DNA from 3 places in the Nonomuraea sp. CA-141351 genome. Region 2 is predicted to be linked to each of the others. Evidence: riboswitches for the same ligand, from Rfam matches in the RefSeq annotation. Region 2 holds a riboswitch; each other region holds the start of a gene.

The links. Region 2 has a riboswitch for thiamine pyrophosphate ahead of thiO (glycine oxidase ThiO). Riboswitches for the same ligand answer to the same signal wherever they lie in the genome.
Region 1: it holds a riboswitch for thiamine pyrophosphate, as region 2 does, so the genes downstream of both, ACQPWU_RS00345 (purine-cytosine permease family protein) here and thiO (glycine oxidase ThiO) in region 2, are expected to answer to the same signal.
Region 3: it holds a riboswitch for thiamine pyrophosphate, as region 2 does, so the genes downstream of both, tenA (thiaminase II) here and thiO (glycine oxidase ThiO) in region 2, are expected to answer to the same signal.

The regions. Positions count from the first base shown of each region.
Region 1 is NZ_CP191982.1:68,747-73,039, forward strand. It holds gene ACQPWU_RS00335 (PAS domain S-box protein) at 1-813, opposite strand, end outside; gene ACQPWU_RS00340 (methylated-DNA--[protein]-cysteine S-methyltransferase) at 909-1,481, shown strand; gene ACQPWU_RS00345 (purine-cytosine permease family protein) at 1,447-2,778, opposite strand; TPP riboswitch at 2,769-2,882, opposite strand; gene ACQPWU_RS00350 (rhodanese-like domain-containing protein) at 2,957-3,280, opposite strand; gene ACQPWU_RS00355 (winged helix-turn-helix transcriptional regulator) at 3,277-3,711, opposite strand; gene ACQPWU_RS00360 (MFS transporter) at 3,788-4,293, shown strand, end outside.
Region 2 is NZ_CP191982.1:4,015,462-4,019,754, forward strand. It holds gene pknB (Stk1 family PASTA domain-containing Ser/Thr kinase) at 1-76, opposite strand, end outside; gene ACQPWU_RS19070 (thiazole synthase) at 218-973, opposite strand; gene thiS (sulfur carrier protein ThiS) at 966-1,166, opposite strand; gene thiO (glycine oxidase ThiO) at 1,163-2,293, opposite strand; TPP riboswitch at 2,283-2,399, opposite strand; gene ACQPWU_RS19085 (NAD(P)/FAD-dependent oxidoreductase) at 2,459-3,622, shown strand; gene ACQPWU_RS19090 (Rv2175c family DNA-binding protein) at 3,653-4,027, shown strand; gene thiE (thiamine phosphate synthase) at 4,005-4,293, shown strand, end outside.
Region 3 is NZ_CP191982.1:7,077,463-7,081,755, forward strand. It holds gene ACQPWU_RS33440 (BTAD domain-containing putative transcriptional regulator) at 1-1,567, shown strand, start outside; gene tenA (thiaminase II) at 1,578-2,261, opposite strand; TPP riboswitch at 2,253-2,347, opposite strand; gene ACQPWU_RS33450 (ABC transporter substrate-binding protein) at 2,494-3,546, shown strand; gene ACQPWU_RS33455 (ABC transporter permease) at 3,543-4,293, shown strand, end outside.

The sequences.
Region 1 (4,293 bases), 3.9 Mb from region 2:
CAGTTCCAGCAGCTCCAGTTCGAGGTGTCCTGGCGTGCTCTCGGCGAACAACGCGTACAGGGCCCCGTACGGACGCCCGCCGACGGCGGCCAGGCCGAGCGCGATCGTGTGCAGGCCGTTCAGCCGCGCCCACACCAGGTCGTCCAGCCCGTCCGACTGCAGCAGGACGGTCTTGCCGGTGCGTAAGAGCTTGTCCACGAGGCTGGTGCGCAGGTCCGTGGTAGTGCCTCTGATGGCGTCCGGCAGCTGGTACGTGCTGACCAGGCGTAGCCGATCGCCCTCGATCAGCACGAACCCGCCCGCGTCCGCCCCCGTGAGCTCGGTGAGGCTGGCCGAGATCCGGTCGAGCACGGCGGAGAGCTCCAGCTCGGAGTTGATGTCGCCGACCACGTCGGTCAGCCTGCGCACCAGCTGCGCCCTGCGGGCCATGCGGTTCCTGGCCAGCTCGTCGGCCCGCGCGAGATGGTGCACGCAGACGTATCCGGCCACGGCGCTGCCCAGGCGCAGCGCGCTGATGTCGACCCGCACGTCGAGGACGGTCCCGTCGTTGCGTAAGCGCTTGGTACGGACCGAGACCTGGCCTCCGGTGCGTACGCGTTCGAGCACGGCGTTGTGCTCGGCGGTGAGCTCGCCCGGCACGATCGGCGCCCGGCGCCCGAGCATCTCCTCCGCCGTCCACCCGAACAGCCGCTCGGCCGCCTCGTTCCAGACCAGCACGCTCTGATCCCGGTCGACGACCATGACGGCGTTGGGCGAACAGGCGAGCGCAGCACGAGCTATCTCGTCGTCACTCCCGGCCCATTCGTCCCCCACTCCTCCATAGTGCCCGTGGCAGGGTGAGTGCGTCGGGCGATCCGTCCGATACGCTGCGGTCACGGCGATTCTCGGTGGGTGGGAGGGTGGGTGCCATGTCGAGTGGTGATCTCGATGCCTTGTTGCGCGTGACCTCCAACACCTATCGAGGTGAGACACCACCTGACATCGCCTTCGGCACCTATGACGGCGCCGTCGGCAGGCTGGTCCTCGCGGTGACGGGCAAGGGCATCGTGGCGTGCAGCTTCGAGCCTGAGAACAATGTGTTCGAGCTGATCACGAGGCATGTGGGCACGTTCATCGGGCCGGACGCGCGCCGGCTCGACCCGGTGCGAAGGGAGCTGGACGCGTACTTCTCGGGCCGCCTGCGCGCGTTCGCCACGCCGGTGAACCTGACGCTGGCCACGTCGTTCGCCCGAACGGTGCTGCAGAAGACGATGGCGGTCCCGTACGGCACGACGACGACGCTGGAGGCGATCGGCGCGAGCATCGGCAGGCCGCGCGCGCTGCGGGCGATCAGCAACGCGCTGGCCTCCAACCCCGTCTGCGTGATCGTGCCGTGCCACCGGGTGGTGCGCGAGGACGGCGGGCTCGGCGACTACGCGGGCGGACCCGCGGCCAAGCAGCACCTGCTCAACGTCGAGAAGCGCGCCCCAGCGAGCCGATGAGCAGCGTCACCAGCGCGGCCACGATGGCCGCGCCGAGCGCGCCGTTCATCCACGGCTGCCGGGTGAAGCCGATGACCTCGCGGACCGACTGCCAGATGGCGTCCCACTGCGGGACCGTGGGCGTGGAGGTCGTCAGCCAGTACGCCACGAAGCCGAGCGCCCACGGCACCAGCCTCGACCAGCGCGAGGGCGCGTTCTCCGCGGTGTTCCAGTCGCGCGAGCCGCCCAGCACGAAGTAGTCCACGGCCAGCACCGCGAACATCGGCACGAACACCGCCCCGATCACCCCCAGGAACGCCCCGTACGAGTTGACGTCCACGAACAGGGCGATCGCGACGGTCAGCACGCCGATGGCGGCGGAGAGAATGCGCCGGTCCACGCGCGGCATCAGGTTCTGCAGCGAGACCGTGGTGGAGTAGACGTTGGCGAACGACTGGTCGGTCTCGCGCAGCACGAGGATGGCGAAGAACAGCGCGCCCAACGGCACGGCGACGAACGGGCCGAACACCGACGTCCCATCGGCCTGCACCACGTCCGCCCCCGCCATGGCCACCGCGTACACGCCGAGCCCCAGGCAGGCCACCTGCGCCAGCGTGTAGCCGCCGACCACACCGGTGAACGCGGCCCTGCCCGACCTGGAGTGCCGGGCGAAGTCCGCCGCCATCGGCACCCACGACACCGACAGCGCGATCACGTAGTCCACGGCCGGGGCGAACGCCGTCCAGGACCCGCCGGTGTGCGCGGGGGCCCGGGTCAGGAAGAACCAGGCGAACCACACCAGCGACACGATCACGCCGATGGTGACGTACCGCCGCAGGATCCGTACCGACCCGAGCGGCCAGATCGTGAGGGCGGTGGTCAGCGCTCCCGCCACGATCACCCACACCTGGTACGGCACCGCCCCGAAGATCGCGCCGGCCGCCTTGGCGATGACCCACAGCTCGAACGCGCCCCAGCCAATCATCTGCACGATGTTCAGGACCGTGGGCACGTACGAGATCCTCGCCCCGAACAGCCCACGCAGCAGCACCATCGCGGGCTGCCCGGTCCGCGTGCCCGGGACGGCGGACAGGCCGACCATGGCCGTGCCGATCAGGCTGCCCACCACGACGGCCACCAGCGCGGCGGCCAGGCTGAGCGGTGCGTTGCCGAGCGGGTCGAGCAGGAGCAGCGCCCCGGAGAAGCCCAGGAGGCTGACCCCGAGGTTCGCCCAGAGCGCACCCTGATCGAGCACGCCAAGGGTCTTGGGCGGCCTGCCCTCGAGAGTCAGGGGAACTTCGTCGGCGACATGCGTCATCGCACACTCCCTACGCCGGCATTACCCGGACAGGTTCAGGCGGTCGGCAGCGGATCTCTTGCTGCCCTCTCAGCCCGGAACCCCGAGCTCCCGCGACGATCTGAAGTTAGCGCCCTCATCATGCCCTAGTGGCGGCAGAAACGCCACAGGGAGGCTTTACGCGCTCTTTTGGACCTTTTTATGCCACGAAGGGCGTTTGACCAGTCTCACTGACCATCGGGCGCCGCGCGTACTCCCACGACTGCATGCCGCCACCGACGTTGACCGCGTCGCGCCCGAGCTGGTTGAGCCAGGCCGCGACCTGCAGGGACCGGCCGCCGACCCGGCAGACGACGTAGACCGTCCGGTCACCGGGCACCTCGTCGACCCGCCCTTGGATCTGGGTCATGGGGATGTGGACTGCCTCCGGCGCGTGCCCGGCGACCCACTCTTCCTGCTCTCGGACGTCGAGCAGGTAGGCGTCGTCGGGAATGGCACTGGCTTCTATCTCAGGAACGGTCATGACTCCATCATCTCGCGCCGCGCGTCGTAGGCGGCACGGGCCGTGGCGATCTCCTGCTGGTGCTCCTCCGTCCACGTGACCAGCGCCTTGATGGTCTGGTGAAGGGTACGGCCGAGCGGTGTCAGCGCGTAGTCCACCCTGGGCGGCACGACGGGATGGACCGTGCGGCTGACCAGACCGTCGCGCTCGAGCTGGCGCAGGGTCACGCTGAGCATGCGCTGGCTGACGCCGTCGATCTCGCGGCGCAGCTGGGTGAAGCGCAGGGTCTGGCAGTCGAGCAGGGCGATCACGAGCAGCGACCACTTGTCCGCGACGCGGTCGAGTATCTGCCGGACCTCGCAGTCCTCACGCGTGTCCCACTGGCGTACGTCGTAGTCGTCTTCCACGGTGCTGTCGCAGTAACCGAGTGATTCCAAAGTGCCTTCTTCCATGACATTTCATGGTCGCCGATGATGTGTCCGGTTACAAGAGATAACCGACCTTCCTAGAAGTAACCGGGAGTTTGTCATGCCTGCTCGCTCTTGGGGCGTGCTGATCGTTCTGTGCGGAGCCATCTTTCTCGAGGGCATCGACGTGGCCATGCTCAACGTCGCCCTCCCGTCCATCAGGGCCGACCTGGGACTGTCCACCGGCGTGCTGAGCGGGGTCGTGAGCGCGTACGTGCTCGGCTACGGCGGCTTCATGCTGCTCGGCGGCCGGGCGGCGGACCTGCTGGGCCGGCGGCGGATGTTCCTGATCTGGCTGGGGGTGTTCCTGGCCTTCTCCGGGCTCGGCGGATTCGCTCATGAGGGGTGGGTGCTGCTGGTGGCCAGGTTCGTCACGGGAGTGGCCGCCGCGTTCATGACCCCCGCCGGGCTCTCCCTGCTCACCACGACCTTCCCCGAGGGCCCGCAGCGGAACCGGGCCCTGCTCATCTACGCCGGCACGGCCGCGGGCGGCTTCGCGCTCGGGCTGGTGATCGGCGGCCTGCTGACCGCGTTCGGCTGGCGCTGGGTCTTCTTCGCACCCGTCCT
Region 2 (4,293 bases):
GGGCGATCCGGCTCTCGATGCGGTAGCGTCCATCGAGGAGCCGCCCGACCAGGGGGTCCGCAGTCGTCGTATCCACCCCGCTGAGTTTACGGGCGATTTACCACCGGGAGGGCCTTGACGCCCGAAACCAATGCGGAGACGTTCCCTGCGGAACGCCCCCGCACCCGCGTCACGGCACCAGGCGCCTCAGGAGTCCTCAGCGCCTCATAAGGCCGCCTCAGGGGGTCATCGGAGATGAGGCCTCGGCGTAGCGCCGGCGCGGGATGCGGCCCGCCAGCCGCGCCAGCCGTCCCGCCGCCACTGCCCCTCTCATGGCCGCCGCCATGAGATCGGGCCGCTGCGCCCTCGTGACCGCCGTGGCCAGCAGCACGGCGTCGCAGCCCAGCTCCATCGCCAGCGCGGCGTCGCTGGCCGTGCCGATGCCCGCGTCGAGCACCACCGGAACCGAGGCGGCCTCGACGATCAGCTCGATGTTGTGCGGGTTGCGGATGCCGAGGCCCGAGCCGATCGGCGCGCCCAACGGCATCACGGCCGCGCACCCCGCCTGTTCCAGCCTGCGCGCCAGCGCGGGATCGTCCCCGATGTACGGCAGCACCACGAACCCGTCGGCCACCAGCCGCTCCGCCGCGTCGAACGTCTCGATCGGATCGGGCAGCAGCGTCCGCTCGTCGGCGATGACCTCCAGCTTGACCCAGTTCGTGCCGAGCGCCTCCCTGGCCAGCCGCGCCGTCAGCACGGCCTCGCCCGCGGTGAAGCAGCCCGCCGTGTTGGGCAGCACCTTGATGTCCCGCTTGCGCAGCACGTCGAGGACCGAGCCGCGGGAGCTCGGATCGAGCCGCCGCATGGCCACCGTGGTCAGCTCGGTGCCGGACGCGGCCAGCGCCTGGTCGAGCACTTCCAGCGAGGGCGCGCCGCCGGTCCCCATGATGAGCCGGGAAGCGAACTTCTCCCCGGCGATGATCAGATCATCCACCTTGCACCGCCGTCAGAACCTCCACCCGGTCACGGTCGCCGAGCGCCGTCGTCTCCCACGAGCTCCGCGTGACCACCTCGTCGTTCACGGCCACGGCCACTCCGGTGGTGGCCGAGGTCAATGTGCGTACGGCCTGCGCCACGGTCGTGCCGTCGGCCACCTCGTGCGCGGCCCCGTTGATCGTCACAATCATGAAATTTCCCGAAACCTTCCAGGCGCGCACAGCGCCGCCAGCTCGCCCTCTCGGCCCAGCAGGATGTCCGCCGTCAGCGGGGCCAGCAGCACGCCGCCCCGGTGGTGCCCGGTGGCCAGCGCGAGCCCCGGCGTGCCGCTCGGGCCGATGACCGGCAGGTTGTCCGGCGTGCCCGGCCTCAGCCCGGCCACCACGTCGGCCACCTCCAGCTCGGTGACGCCCGGCACCAGCTCCCTGGCGTCCCGCAGCAGCTCGTAGAGCCCGCCCGCCGTCACCCGGGTGTCGAACCCCATCTCCTCCTGGGTCGCCCCGACCACCAGCTCGCCGTCGCCCCGGGGGACGAGGTAGACCGGCGTGCCGTGCACGGTGCCGCGTACGCAGCGGGTGAGCAGCGGCTGCGGGGAACGCAACCGCATGATCTGCCCCTTGACCGGCCGCACCGGCACCTCCGCCAGCCTGGCGCTCCACGCCCCGGCCGCCAGGACGACCCGCTCCGCCCGCACCTCGGGCGGCCCTTCACCGGCGACCGCGCTCGCGCTGCCGGGGGGCTCGACGCGTACCCCTGTGACGCGGTCGCCGTCGCGCAGCAGCTCGCTGACGCGCGCCCGTACCAGCGGTACTTCGAGGCGGTCGAGAGCGGCGAGCAGCGCCGCCGTCACCCGGCGCGGGTCGACCCAGGCGTCGCCGGGGGCCAGCAGCCCGCCCCGCACGGAGGGGGCCAGCATGGGCTCCAGGCGGCGGCACTCGCGCCCGCTCAGCCGCTCGACGGGCAGCTCGAGCTTCTCCATGTACGCCGCCAGCTCGTCCAGAGCCGCCAGGTCGTCCGCCCCGAACGCCACGTCGAGCGTCCCGTCCGAACGCAGATCCAGGGCCTCGACACCCGCCAGGCCCGCGTCGGCGGCCAGCTCGGCGGCGAAGGCGGGCCAGCGGCGCAGCGACGCCACGCCCAGCCGCAGCAGCGGTAGCTCGGTGTAGGCGACCTCGCTCACCGGCGCCAGCATCCCCGCGGCCGCGTGCGAGGCACCCGAGGCCGGAGCGGGGTCCACCAGGGTGACCGGCCGCCCTTCGCGAGCCAGCCGCCAGGCCACGGAGAGCCCGACGACCCCGCCACCCACGATCACATCCATCCGCGCTCCCTTCGCCGGCATGATCCGGATCAGGTGTCTTGCGGTCGAAGGCCCGGTGAAGCCTTCCTCTCAGCCCGGTTACGGCCGGACTCCCGCGCGTCTTTTCGTCCCCAGCCTACGGCCTCGGCGCGACGGCCCGGCACCGCCCCCGTTAGGGTCATGAACGTGAATCATGTCGTGGTGGTAGGAGCCGGCCTGGCCGGGGTGCGCACCGTGGAAGCGCTGCGCGGGCGCGGATTCGACGGAAGGGTCACTCTGATCGGTGAGGAGCGCCATCGCCCCTACGACCGCCCGCCGCTGTCCAAGGCCGTGCTGTTCGGCGACGCCGACACCAGCTACGTCGGCACCGACCTGGCCGCGATCGACGTGGACTTCCGCCCCGGCGTCAGCGCCAAGTCGCTGCGCGCGGGCGTCGTGGAGACCACCGAGGGCGAGGTGCGCTACGACGGGCTGGTCATCGCCACCGGGGCCGAGCCGATCAGGCTGCCCGGCGACGGCCCGCAACACGTGCTGCGCACGATCGACGACGCCCACGAGCTCAGGGCCATGCTCGTCCCGGGCGCCCGCGTCGCGATCATCGGCGCGGGCTGGATCGGCGCCGAGGTGGCCACCGCCGCCCGCCGCGCCGGATGCGCGGTGACCGTGATCGAGGCGGGCGCGGCGCCGCTCGCGACCGCCGTCGGCGCCGAGATCGGGGCCCGCACCCAGCGCTGGTACGACGACATCGACCTGCGGCTCGGCACCATGGTCGACTCCGTGGACGAGGGCGGTGTGCGCCTGGTCGGCGGCGAGTTCGTGGACGCCCACGTGGTCGTCACGGGCATCGGTGTGCGCCCGGCCGTCGAATGGCTCACCGGTGCCGACATCGACCTCCACAACGGCGTGGTCGTGGACGAGCACCTGCGTGCCTCGCTCCCCAACACGGTCGCGGTCGGCGACTGCGCCGCCTGGTGGTCGCGCCGCTGGCAGACCAGGCTCAGGGTCGAGCACTGGGACACCGCGCTCAACGCCCCCGAGGTCGCCGCCGCGAGCCTGCTGGGCGAGGACGTGGCGTACGATCCCGTTCCGTACTTCTGGTCGGAGCAGTTCGGGCACATGGTGCAGTACGCCGGCCATCATCCGGCGGGGGAGCGGCTCGTCTACCGCGGCGACCCGGAGGGCAAGTGGTCGGCCGTCTGGCTCACGGCCGACGACGCGCTCGCCGCGGTGCTCGCCGTGGACCGGCCGCGAGACCTCGTGCAGGGACGCAGAATCATCGACGCGGGACACCGGCTCGACGCGGAACGCCTGGTAGATCCAGATGTCCCCCTACGGGATTGTGTTGTTTGAGCAAGCACGCCATGTGGTAGTTGTGGTTTCGTGACGCTTTCTGTTGCACAGATCGACCGGGAGACCGACCAGCTCGTAGCCGAGTGGCTCACTCTCCCCGAAGTGGCCTCGCGCCTGGACCTTTCGCTCGGGCGGGCCAAGCAACTCCTCAAGGACCACAAGCTGCTAGGCGTGCGCCGGGGCAGCGGCGGGCCGCAGGTGCCTGCGGTGTTCCTCGATGGAAAGGACGTGATGAAGGGCCTGCCCGGCACACTGACCGTGTTGCTGGACGCCGGCTACGACGATGTCGAGTCGCTGCGCTGGCTCTTCACCCCAGACGAGTCCCTGCCCGGGTCGCCGATCGAGGCGATCAAGGCCGGCCGTCACACTGAGGTCAAGCGGCGTGCCCAAGCCCTCGCTTTCTGAGGCCCGCCTCTATCTCTGCACCGACGGTCGCCGCGACCGCGGCGACCTGGCAGAGTTCCTCGATTCGGTGCTGGCCGGCGGCGTGGACATCATCCAGCTGCGGGAGAAGGGCCTGGAGGCACGCGAAGAACTCGCACTCCTCGAAGTCTTCCGCGACGCCTGCGACCGGCACGGCAAGCTGCTGGCCGTCAACGACCGGGCGGACATCGCGTACGCCGCCCGGCCCGACGTGCTCCACCTGGGGCAGGACGACCTTCCTGTGACGG
Region 3 (4,293 bases), 3.1 Mb from region 2:
GCTGCTGGGCAAGATCGTCGGCGCCGAGCGGGTGGCCGGGGAGCGCGAGGCCGCCCAGGCGATCGTGCGCTCCTGTGGCCACCTGCCGCTGGCCGTCAGGGTGGCGGGGGCCCGGCTGGCGGGGCGGCCCGGCTGGCCGCTGAGCGTGCTGCGGCAGCGGCTGGACGACGAGACGAGCCGCCTCGACGAGCTGCGCGCAGGCGACCTCGAGGTACGCGGCTCGTTCGAGCTCAGCTACCGGCGGCTGCCCGGCGACGCGGCCCTGGCCTTCCGCGCGCTCGGCCTGCTCGGCTCGCACTCCGTGCCGGGCTGGGTGGCCGACGCCGTGCTCGACAGGCACCGGGCGGAGACCGTGGTCGACACCCTCGTGGACGCGAACCTCCTGCGCCTGGCCGGCACCGACCCCGTCGGCCAGCCCCGCTACCGCCTGCACGACCTGGTCCGCTGCGCCGCGAAGGAGAAGGCGGGCGGCCCGACCGTCGACGGGGCCGAGCGGCACGCGCTCATCAGGGTGCTCGGCGGCTGGCTGACCGCCGCCGAGCACGCCGCCACGCGGCTGCCGACCACCCTCTTCGGGCTGACGTCCGACGGGGCGCCCCGCTGGAGCCTGGAGCGGGAGACACTCGGCCGCCTGACCGCCGAGCCGCTGTCGTGGTTCGACGCCGAGCGGGAGTCCCTGGTGGAGGCGGTACGGCTGGCCGCCGACGCGGGCCTGGCGCAGTCCGCGTGGGGGCTGGCCGCGACCCTGGTCCCGTACTTCGATCTGCACTGCCGCCTGGAGGAGTGGCAGGTCACGCACCGCGTCGCCCTGGACAGCGCCCGCGCGGCCGGCGACCGCCACGGCGAGGCGGCCATGCTCCGCGGCCTGGCCCAGGTGTGCCTCTACCAGGACCGGTACGCCGAGGCCGGCGACATGTTCCGGCGGGCGCGAGCCATCTTCCACGAGCTGGGCGACACGCGGAGCGAGGCGATCTCGATCTGCGGGCTGGCGGCCGTCAACCAGTTCTCCGGCCGGCATCTCAGGGCGCTCGGGTCCTTCAGGCACGCGCTGGCCATGTTCCTGGCCATCGGGGACAGGAGCGGCGAGGCGTACGCGCGGCAGGCGATCGGGCGCGTCCACCTGTCGCTGCGTGACGTGCGCCAGGCCTCCAGGTGGCTCGGGGACGCACTGCGGCTGGCCGAGGAGCTGGGCGACGCCCACCGCGAGGGCTGCGTGTCGATGCAGCTCGGCCGCATGTACGACCTGGTCGCCGAGTCCGACAGGGCCATGCGGTTCCAGGGGCACGCGCTGGACATCTTCGAGTCGCTCGGGGATCGGCACTGCGGCGCGTACGCGATGCGGAACCTGGGCGGGCTCCAGGTGGCCAGGGGCGACCGGTCGGACGGCTCCGACCAGCTGGAGCGCTCGCTGGTGATCTTCCAGCAGCTCGGGGACCGGAGCGGCGAGGCCGACACCTACCAGACGCTGGGCGAGCTGTACCGGTCGGCCGGGCGCACGGCGCTGGCGCGCCACTACCTGCACCAGGCCCGCGAGCTGCGCAGGGAGCTCAGCGAGTCGTTCGCGTGACGGCGGGGTGTCAGGCCAGCCATCGCGCCGTGGGCCAGGTCTCGAGGCGCCAGGCGCTGTCCCAGAACATCCACTCGTACTCGGTGGCCCGGCAGAACGCCTCCTCCATCGCCTGGAGCGTCGCCGGGTCGGCGAGCTCGGCCAGCCGGTCCACGAGCGCCTTGGCCTGCTCCACCGAGGCCGCGAAGGACGGGTCGGAGTAGGTGGCGATCCAGGTCCGGTACGGGTGGCCGGGAGCGCCCGCCGTACGCTCGAGCAGCGCCGTACCGACGTCCTGGTACACCCAGAAGCACGGCAGCACGGCGGCGGCGAGCACGGGTAGCGGGGCGGCGAGCGCCGTCGCCTGCAGGTAGGACGAGTAGGCCAGGCAGGTCGGCGACGTGGCGATCCCCTCCGTCTGGCCGGCCGTCAGCCCGAACTCCTCGAGGTAACCGGCGTGCAGGCCGCGCTCGACGACCAGCGCCGTGTGCGCGCTCTGGGCGAAGAACGCGGCGTCGGCCGGGTCCGTGGCGCGGGCCGAGGCGGTCGCGAGCACCTTGGAGTACGCCACGAGGTAGCGCCCGTCCTGGACGAGGTAGAACGCGAAGCGGTCCCGGTCGAGGGTGCCGTCGCGGAGGGCGGTGTTGAACGGGTGGTTGTGGATCGCGTCGAGCAGCGTGGCCGTGCGCGTCCAGATCTTCTCGGAGAAAGTCAACGATGACGTCCCTTCGCTAGTGCGAACTAGATCAGGTTCGACGGGTGTGATCTCAGCCCGGCGCCCGGGCACCCCGCGTCGTGATCGACGTTAGCAGACTCGCTCCCCTCCCCACCTCCAGAGCACACCAGCAGAATACCCGATAAATCGGTAGGAAATGTTGCTTTTGCGGTCGGGGCGTGCCTATCGTGAGTGCGGGCTTGCTGCCGTCCCACGACAAGGACCATTCCGTATGCCTGTCTCCTCCCTGTTAAGACCGGCGCTCGCCGTACTCCTGCTCGCCGCGATGGCCGCGTGCGGTCAGAGCGGCGAGCGTGAACGGCCCGCGTCAACGCTCGCGGCGGACGCTCCGCTGCCGGCCTCCGTGCCCAAGGGCACCAAGTTGATCGTCGGAGACCCGCCGACCAAGGTGGCGCTCCAGCTCTCGGGCCAGATCGACAAGTTCTCGTTCGACATCGAGTGGGCCAACATCAGCGGCGGGCCACAGACGAGCGAGGCGTTCCGGGCGGACGCGCTGGACGTCGGCGCGGTCGCCGAGATCCCGCCCATCCACGCGACCTGGACCGGCCTGCCCGTCAAGATCGTGGCCTCCAAGTTCCGCAAGGACCCGCTCAACCACCCGACGTACGAGCTGGGCATCGCGCCGGGGGTGAGCGTGAAGACCCTCACCGACCTGCGCGGCAAGAAGATCGCATACAGCCCTGGCCAGGCGCAGGGCGCGCTGGTGCTCAAGGTGCTGAAGAAGGCCGGGCTCACCAAGGACGACGTCACCCTGGTCGAGCTGCCGAGCACCGGCGACGTCTACCCGAACGCGCTGGCCTCCAAGCAGGTGGACGTGGCCCCGATCGGCGGCGTCAACATCAAGCGGTACGCCGCCAAGTGGGGCAAGGACGGCGCCACCACCATCCGGCACGGTCTGCGTGACGACCCGGGCCACCTCTACGTGCGCACGGTCACCCTGCAGGACCCGGCCAAGGCCGCCGCGATCCGCGAGTACGTCGCCGCCTGGGCACGAGCCACGCGCTGGGTCTACGAGCATCCCAAGGAGTGGATCGAGGGCTACTACGTCAAGGACCAGGGCCTGTCCGCCGCCGACGGCCAGTACCTGGTCGACCTGGCGGGCGAGCCGGACATCCCGGGCGACTGGTCGGATGCCGTCGCCAGGCACCAGGAGACCATCGACATCCTGGCCAAGGAGACGGGGAACCCGCCGCTGAAGGCACAGGACCTGTACGACCTGCGCTTCCAGTCGGTGCAGGCGGACGCGCTGAAGGGCGGCGCATGATGACACTCGTCACCTCCCGGCCGGCCGCCGTCGCTCCCGCGCGGAACCGGCGCCGCCTGCGCCCCCGCCGCCCGATCAAGTTCGGCTTCCTGCTGGGCCCGTTCCTGCTGCTGGCGCTCTGGGCGGCCGCATCGGGCTCGGGCCTGCTCGACCCCCGGTTCCTGTCGGCGCCCTGGACCGTGGTCACCACCGCGGCCGACCTGATCGAGAACGGCCGCCTCCAGGACAACCTGCTGGCCTCGGTCCAGCGCGTGGTGCTGGGCCTGGCCATCGGCGTGCCGCTCGGCACGGTGCTCGCGCTCGTGTCCGGCCTCAGCCGCTGGGGCGAGGCCGTCGTCGACGGGCCCATCCAGATCAAGCGGGCCATCCCGGCGCTGGCGCTGATGCCGCTGCTCATCCTGTGGCTGGGCATCGGCGAGGTGATGAAGGTGACGGTGATCGCCGTCGGCGTGCTCGTGCCGATCTACATCCACACCCACAACGGGCTGCGCAGCATCGACAGCCGCTACGTCGAGCTGGCCGAGACGGTCGATCTCGGGCGCGGCGCGTTCATCAGGAAGGTGGTCCTGCCGGGCGCGCTGCCGGGGTTCCTGCTGGGGATGCGGTTCGCGGTGACGACGTCGTGGCTGTTCCTGGTCGTGGCCGAGCTGATCAACTCCACCAGCGGCATCGGCTACATGATGGACCTCGCGCGCACGTACGGGCAGACGGACGTGATCCTGGTCGGCATCGTCCTGTACGGGCTGC